2 regions of the Rhizobium sp. LjRoot98 genome follow, and region 1 is predicted to be linked to the other one. Evidence: riboswitches for the same ligand, from Rfam matches in the RefSeq annotation. Region 1 holds a riboswitch; the other holds the start of a gene.
The links. Region 1 has a riboswitch for cobalamin ahead of ACSQ3J_RS09025 (CbtB domain-containing protein). Riboswitches for the same ligand answer to the same signal wherever they lie in the genome.

Region 1 (4,181 bases):
GCATCCAGGATGAGGCTGTGGCAGCGCACGGCACGGATTATTTTGAAAATACCCGCCGGGCGATCGCCGTCCAGCGGGACTATGCGAGCACCAATCCGGGCGGTTTTACCGGCTACGGTGCCGACGCATGGGGGCTGACATCCTGCGATGGCCCCTTACGCCCCCGCCGGCTGCAGGATGGTCGGCGCCAGCAGTTTGCCGGTTATGCCGCGCGCGGAGCGCCGCTCGGGCCGGACGATGGCACGATCGCGCCCTGGGCGCCGCTCGCATGTCTGCCGTTCGAGCCACAGGCCGCGATGTCGGCGACACGGCATATCCTGTCGAGCTATCCCGACGTTATCGACACAGGGCGTTTTATCGGCAGTTTCAACCCGAGCGTTCCGGGCAAGACGGCGGAAGGTTGGCTCAACGACCGTAGCGTTGGCCTTGATCAGGGGTTGCTGGTGATGATGATCGAGAACCATCGCAGTGGTCTTTACTGGAACATGCTGCGCGAAACGCCGGTTATCCGGCGTGGCCTCCGGCGGGCAGGCTTTTCCGGCGGCTGGCTTTAAGCTAAACCGGCTGCCAGGTGATAACAGGCGGCCCCATTGAGCGAGAACCGGGTTTCAAGCAGCTTTCGACCGGATGATGTGCGGCACGCAAAAGCCGCCATAGCCTGGCAGGCGGAGCATTTTCCGCAGGTAGCTGTGTCCCTGGGGCGGGAGGGCGGCGATTTTCTGCCGGTCAATGAGGCATGGCATCTCGGTGGCGATATGGTCGAGCGCCTGCTGGACTACCAGAATTGTTTTGCTGCCGGCATGGACGACCGCGTCAGAGGCGCCCATCTAATTTCCTTCTACAGCCACCATCTCGGCATCGCGGCAGCAGCTGTCTATTTACAGACGGGGCTGGTGCCCAATCTGCATCCGGATCGCCTTGCGTTCCGGTTCGAACCTGTCGTTCAGCATGGCAGGGGGACGCCTTCGGACACTTATCCCTCCGGTATCAGCCGCCTTCATTTTCGTTTCCGGAGCTTTGCACGCGGGGATGATTGGGTGGCAGCATTTCATGGTGGCTTCGTCGAGAGCTTCAATCCGGTGATCGGCTTGCTGCAAGGCCGCACTGGCCTATCCCCCGTCGCGCAGTGGCGGCTGGTGGGTGACGGCATTGCGGGGGCTTTTCTGGAGATCGGTGCCGCCTTGGGCGAAGCGGATCGCGCAATGGCCGCAGCGCTTGCCATCATCAAGAGGGCCGGTTCACCGGTATTTTCCGAGACGGCGCACTACGCCAAGGTCGGCGCTGTTTGCGATGGCATCCCCGTCGAGCGAATCTTCCGGCTGCGAAGCGGCTGCTGTCTCTACTATCGAACAGAGGGTGGGGATTTTTGCGATGTCTGCGTGCTTCTCGATGACGAGACACAAAAAAGCCGCCTGCAGGCCCTTGTCGAGCGCACAGGCGGCCTTTGATGTACTTGCGGCGCAAGCAATGCTAGCGCCGCAACGATAGGGCTTAAGCCGATTTCAGAAACCGGTCGTTCAGGTATCCCGAAATCACGCCGAGCACGATCCAGAACGCCAGTGTCGTTGCCAAGGCGGCGACCGCGAATTCCGCGCCGAGAACTGCGGGTACCGGGCTCGAGATGTCCGTCGGCTGTGGCGCTCCATAGACGTGCGGAGCGGCGATCAGGACAAGGCCGATGATCTTGGCCAGGATCTCACCGCGCAACACGACAAGATAGAGGCCGGCGACGGAGAGAACGATCGCTGCGATCCACCAGGTCTGCCGGTCGTGGAGATCAGCGGCAGGGAAGCCCGGCAATTCCGGCGGCAGGCCGATGGCGGGCAAGAGATGGATAGCCAGCCAGCCGCAGGCGCCCCAGAGAGCGCCGTTGCGCAGCGTGATGGGGTAATTGAAGGCGAGGCTGGCGCCCGCAAGCAGCAGGCCAAATCCGGCGCCGGCCACCAGATTGGCAAGCAATGTGCCGGAGAACCGGCTCATGCCGAACATGATGCCGCCTTCGTCTTCGTGCTCGCCTTCATGGGCGTAGGCGGGTGTGATGGGTGAGAGTGCCGACAGCATTTCGCCGATCAACGAGGAGCGGTCGAGAGAAGAGTGCTGCTGCTGGCCTTCGGTTGCGGCCGGTGGTTCGGCGGCAGGTTCCTTGACTTCATATTCCTCGGCATGAAGGATGAGCGGGACCACCCGCAACTCCTGCGCCGCCGTCATGAAGACGCCCGCGATCAATCCAGCCACCAATGCGGCCAGAAGCGTTTTGACAATCATTTGATACCCCCAAAATCAAGCGGAGCAGATCGATCTTTAGTGCTCAACGCTTGCTGTGTTTGAATTCCCACGGCAAAGCCCGCCCGATGCCGGAGCATGGGCGCAATCCACGGCCGCGTGATTTCCAAAATGAAACCCGCGATCCCCTATCGATAGAGTGTGGAAAGGCTGAGCTTCCCACTGCCTATATCAATGGCAGGGGAAACCGTAGGAGTGGCGGACGTCATGCGCGGTGTCGTGCAGCACGGCGGAATTGGCAAGGCCGGCACCGAAAACCAGGAAGCCGCCGATCAACAGGGCGAGAATAGCCGTGGTGATACGGTCATTGAGAGAAAGCGGGACGCTTGAAACTGTAGTCGTAGCCATGACAACCTCCGTGATGGCGCGTGGGAAATATCCCACCAATTGGGCACCATGCCCTTCATCAACCGGCAGGTTTCCTGGCTCGCGGCGTCAGGCACTTTCGTGCCAAGGAGCTTGTCTCACCTTCCCGCGGCAGAGGCAAAACGCCCATCGCCGCAGTGGCTTTTACCGGCTGAACGTACCGGAATGACAACCTCTGACCGCTCTACAGTCGCGGGGTCGGCCGTGATAAAGATGCCCAGAATGGGTCCACCCGTCACGTTCCCATTTACTCCCCGAAAGCGCCTCGCTCCCAGGGAACCAATTGATCTGCTGATGATTATGCCGTCACCCCGGTCATGTCAATTCGGCGCTGCGACCAACAATGGCGCATTGCGGCTCTTGATTTTTCCGCGCAGTGTCTAAATTTGATATGTAATACAGTACGAGATGCGCCTAAGTTGCAACTGGGTTTCTTTGAAGAAGCACTTAATGGTTGTTTGTTTAAAAAGTACTCTTTTTGCTCATGGAACAATAGTTCTTTAGGAACCTTGGTGTAGAATGCGGAGGCGCTGATACGCGAAGCATCCTCTGCAGAGAAAACCATGAAGGCGGCGAGGTCCGAACAGGAATTCCAGAATATTCTTCGCCGTTTGGGAATTGCGCTTGACGCTTCTCAGATCGGCGTGTGGGAGCACGACACACAGAAAGACGAAGTCGTCTGGGATTTGCAGATGCACCGGCTCTACGCAACCGGCAAGACGCAAAGGCGCGTCAAGGCGGAGGTCTGGACGAATGCGATCCATCCCGATGATTTTGCCCAGGCCCAGGCCGATTTCGACCGGGCGATTGCAGCCAAGGATGCCTATTCTTCGGAATACCGGATCATTTTGCCGGACGGTGAAACCCGATACTTGCGTTCACGCGCCTATTGCTTCGAGGAAGACGGCCATATCACCCTTATCGGCGCCGAATGGGATGTGACGGCGGATGTGCTGCTCAATCGCGAACTGCGACGGCAAAAGGCGATCGCCGAGGCGCGGGCCGTTGCCCTTGAAGCGAGCCGCGAGCGGATCGCATATGCAGCCGAACATGATTATCTAACAGGACTTCCCAATCGACGCTTCTTTGACAGGCGATTGGCGGAGCTTGCGGGGGAGGCCGGACCGGAAAAGCTGGCGATCCTGCATATCGGTCTAGACCGGTTCAAGCAGATCAACGACACTGCCGGCCATACGACGGGAGACAATGTCCTGATATCCTGTGCCAGGCGGATTGAAGCCAGTGTGCCTGAGAACGCATTCATTGCCCGCGTCAGCGGTGATGAATTTGCGGTTTTGATCGCAAATTTCGTCTCGCTGGATGACCTCAAAATCCGTGCAGAGCGGCTGGCGCAGCAGTTGAAGCAGTCGGTCTGGCATAATGAGGAGGTCTTGCGCACCGGTGGGTCGATCGGTGTCGCGGCTGCCAGTGGCCGCAATATTGGCAGCCTGCTGGCACAGTCGGATATTGCCCTGCATCGTGCCAAGAAGCTCGGTCGGGGACGGGTCGAGGTGTATTCGGCTCAGATGAAG
Region 2 (4,181 bases), on a different contig from region 1:
CCGAGCTGGCGGAAAAATATCCAACCAAGGAAGTCCTGCTCAATGCCGACGCCGATTTCTTTTTCGCCGGCTGGAACTACGGCATGAAAGCCGGTGGCGAGGTGACGCCCGAAACACTCGATCCGTTCAAGATCAAGGTCTATGAACTGACGGAATCCTGCATTCACATCATGGCGAAGGCCAAGCCGACGATGAACGACATGTTTGTCGATATTCTCAATCTCGGCGCAATCTTCGGCGTCGACGACAGGGCGAAAGCCCTCGTCGCAAGCTACGAAAAAGGGCTTGCCGACATCAAGAACCGGATTGGCGAGGTCAAGCAACCCGTGCGCGTCTTTGTCTATGATTCCGGCACCGGAAAACCGTTTACATCCGGACGTTTCGGTATTCCAACCGCGATGATCGAGGCGGCCGGGGGCATCAATATCATGGAAGACGTGGAGAAAAGCTGGACCGAAGTGTCCTGGGAACCGGTAATCGAGCGCAATCCGCAAGCGATCGTCATCGTCAATTACGGCGACGTGAGCGCCGAGCAGAAGATCGCCTTCATGAAGGAAAATCCCGCCTTCAAAAGCCTTGATGCCGTCAAGAATGACCGTTTCGTCGTGCTCGACTATGTCGAAGCCACACCCGGCCCGCGCAACATCGATGCGATCGGCCGCCTCGCTGACGCATTTCATCCCCGCAACATGTAGCCTCCGCGGCCCCTAAACACCCGGCCGGGTGGGCTGATCTGCCCGGCCTTTGCTTTCTGCGGACAAGATGGACCTGACATGACCAGTGGCCGACTTCTTCTGATTGTGACCGTACCGGCAATACTGATCGGCCTTTGTATCACGGCAGGTGTCTCTCTGGGCGCTGCTCCCATTTCGTTCGTCACCGTCTGGTCCATCGTTGTCAACAAGCTGGCCCCGGGCCTGATCGAGGTCACATGGTCGGCAGGCCGCGATAGTATCGTGTGGGATGTCCGCTTTCCGCGCGTCATTCTGGCTGCATTGGTGGGTGCGGGTCTTGCCGTCGTCGGCGCCGTGTTGCAGGCTGTCACACGCAATCCGCTCGCCGACCCGCATCTGCTCGGGGTTTCCTCCGGCGGCGCGCTCGGCGCGATCCTGGCGCTGCTTCACACCGGCCTCATCTTCGGTCTCGTCACCGTGCCACTGTTTGCATTCATCGGTTCGCTTCTCGCCACTATCGCCGTCGTCGCGGTCACCCGCTTTACCGGCCAAGCGGCGGACCGGCTGGTGTTGTCAGGCATTGCCGTCGCCTTCGTTGCAACAGCTCTTGCCAATCTCCTGATCTTTCTTGGTGATCCTCGTGCCGCTCATACGGTTGTATTCTGGTTGCTGGGCGGCCTGGGGCTGGCGCAATGGCCACACCTTGTCTATCCCGCCGTTGCTCTCGGCGGCTGCCTCGTCTGGCTCATCTTGCGCGCACGGGAAATCAATGCGCTGGCCATGGGCGACGAGACTGCCGCAACGCTCGGCATCCCGGTCGTCCGCTTTCGGGCACAGTTGTTCGTGATCACCGCTCTAGTAACTGGGGTGATGGTGGCCTTTTCGGGCGCCATCGGGTTTGTCGGGCTGATGGTGCCACACTTCGTCCGGCTTGCCGCCGGTAGCGACAACGTCCGTGTTATCCCGCTGTCGGCGCTCACCGGCGCCGTGGTGCTGATCCTTGCCGATATCGCCTCCCGTGTCGTCATGGCGCCGGAGGACATACCGATCGGCGTGATAACCGGTCTGGTCGGCGGCCTTGCCTTCATTGCAATCCTGCGGCGTTAAACGGGGCCCTTGAACGGACCATTGCCGCCGCCGGATCACCAATGTGATCGTAGCTGCTGTGGAGCCTCAACAGGTTGTCCCGACGGAGACCGGGATGACCGATGGCAATGTTCCTTATCATGACAGGTCGCACGGCATGAGAACGCCACTATAGTCTCAAACGTGACTTGCACAACCGGCGCGTGCTCCGCAACAAAGGCGCGACGGTTTCCCGCAAGGGAATCAAAAGGGAACGCGGTGCGGATGTCATGCATCCAATGCCGCGACTGCCCCCGCAACTGTAAGCGGCTAGCTTCCTGTCAACACGCCACTGGGCTCCGCCTGGGAAGGCGATAGGGAGCAGCGAACCGCGAGTCAGGAGACCTGCCGTCAGCCGTTGTCATACGTGAACACGCTGGGCGGGGTGTCCTGGTGAAAGCCGAATCTTCGCCGCAAAACAATGCGGCGAAGGCGGCTTTGGTCGCGGTGACGTGCAACGTACCGCTGGAGCATTCCACCTTGTTTTCCAAACCTCACGCCATAGGCGCCTCAAAAAATGCCGCCCTCCGCCTCGATCCCAAGTATCGTCCAATTCGTGCTACATTACTGTCTGGCAGCGCACTCGCCGCCGTCCTCTTGACGGCGGCGAGTGGTGAAGCGCAGGAGGTCGTGCGAGGTAAAAAGCCACTCACAGACCAGGTCACCGAGCTGGAAACCATCAGGGTCTCCGGCAAGGGTGATCGAGTAGGGCCGGGTCCAAATCTCAAGGCCCGGTCGAACGCGGGTAGTCGCCTCGATCTCACGCCGTTCGAAACGCCTGCCAGTGTCGAGATCGTTGACGGAGACACCATCCGCAAGCGCGGTCAGACCGACGTCAACCAGGCCATCGCACGTAACGGCACAGGCATCACCTTTCTGGGCTCGCCGGGCAATGGGGGTACCTCCCTCGGCATGCGCGGCTTCACCGGCAATGGAGCCGTAGCGCGCCTTTACGATGGTACGCGCTTCTATCCCGCAGCCGGCACCATCAGCTTTCCCTTCGATACGTACACGGTCGATCGCATCGAGATCCTGCATGGGCCGGCCTCCGTTCTTTACGGCGAGGGTGCGATTGGCGGTGCTATCAACATCATTCCGAAGAGGCCGCTTACCGATAGCCGCCGCAATGAGATCGTGACGACGATCGGCACCGACGGCAAGAAGGGGCTGGCCTTCGGCAGCGCCGGGCCGATCAACGACAGCCTGGCCTATAGTCTTGATGTCAGTGCGAGGGATACGCGAGGCTGGATCGAACGTGGCGATGCGTCGAATCTCGCCATATCCGGGAGCGTCCTCTGGCAGGCCACCGATGATCTGAAACTCACTTTTTCCCATGACTACGGCGACACCGAGCCCACCGCATATTTCGGTACCCCGCTTGTCGATGGGAAACTGGACAAACGCCTGCGCAAGCAAAACTACAACGTCGCCGACGCACTCAACCGCTACCAGGACAACTTCACTCAGATCAAGGCCGAGTGGCAGGCTGCGGAAAATCTCACTCTCAACAGCACCAGCTACCGCATCTCGAGCGACCGCCAATGGCGAAACGTCGAGAGCTACCTCTACCAGCCAGCGACCAAAACGGTGTTGCGAAGCGACTACATTGCCGTCCACCATGATTATGAGCAGTACGGCAACCGCACGGATTTGGTGCTCGACAGCACAGTTGCCGGTATGGACAACAACACCGTCATCGGTTTCGACATAAACCGCATTCGCTTTGCGAACACCAACAACTCACCCTATCCGGGCGCCTCAACTGTCCCTGCCATCGATTTCGATCCAGGTAAATTCATCGGGCCAGACAACCTCCTCACGAACAACCGCAGCACGGTCTGGCAATATTCACTGTTCGCCGACAACAGGCTGGCGCTGACGGATCAGTTCTCGATCGTTGGTGGTCTGCGTTACGACAGCCCCACCGTGAACCGCTCCAACCCACAGACCGGCGTCGCTTTCGAGCGGACTTACGATTCGCTGAGCTGGCGGGTGGGTATGGTTTACAATCCACACCCCGACGTGGCGCTCTACGCACAGTACTCCGCGGCATCCGAACCGATCGGCAACCTTTTGTCGCTGTCGGATGCGCAGAAGGATTACGCACTCCCCGAGGGAGAACAGTATGAAGTTGGGGTCAAATACAGTTTCCTGGACGACCGAGCCGAAGCGACATTTTCGGCTTATCGTATCGTCAAGACGAACGTATTGGCCCGAGACCCCAACAACCACACCATCATCCGCCAGATCGGGCAGCAGTCGTCCCAGGGCATACAGGCGGCAATCGGACTGGAGCTTAATGGAGGATGGCGCATCGATGCCAACGGCACCATTCTAAAGGCTGAATTCGACAACTATATTCAGGCGAGTGGCGATTTTTCC

Region 2: linked by a shared signal. The riboswitch ahead of ACSQ3J_RS28075 (TonB-dependent receptor) and the one ahead of ACSQ3J_RS09025 (CbtB domain-containing protein) in region 1 are both predicted to bind cobalamin.

The regions. Positions count from the first base shown of each region.
Region 1 is NZ_CAXUPW020000002.1:71,703-75,883, forward strand. It holds gene ACSQ3J_RS09010 (glucoamylase family protein) at 1-554, shown strand, start outside; gene ACSQ3J_RS09015 ((2Fe-2S)-binding protein) at 591-1,448, shown strand; gene ACSQ3J_RS09020 (CbtA family protein) at 1,492-2,265, opposite strand; gene ACSQ3J_RS09025 (CbtB domain-containing protein) at 2,455-2,631, opposite strand; cobalamin riboswitch at 2,679-2,948, opposite strand; gene ACSQ3J_RS09030 (bifunctional diguanylate cyclase/phosphodiesterase) at 3,213-4,181, shown strand, end outside.
Region 2 is NZ_CAXUPW020000015.1:43,774-47,954, reverse strand. It holds gene ACSQ3J_RS28085 (ABC transporter substrate-binding protein) at 1-695, shown strand, start outside; gene ACSQ3J_RS28080 (FecCD family ABC transporter permease) at 774-1,781, shown strand; cobalamin riboswitch at 1,969-2,166, shown strand; gene ACSQ3J_RS28075 (TonB-dependent receptor) at 2,193-4,181, shown strand, end outside.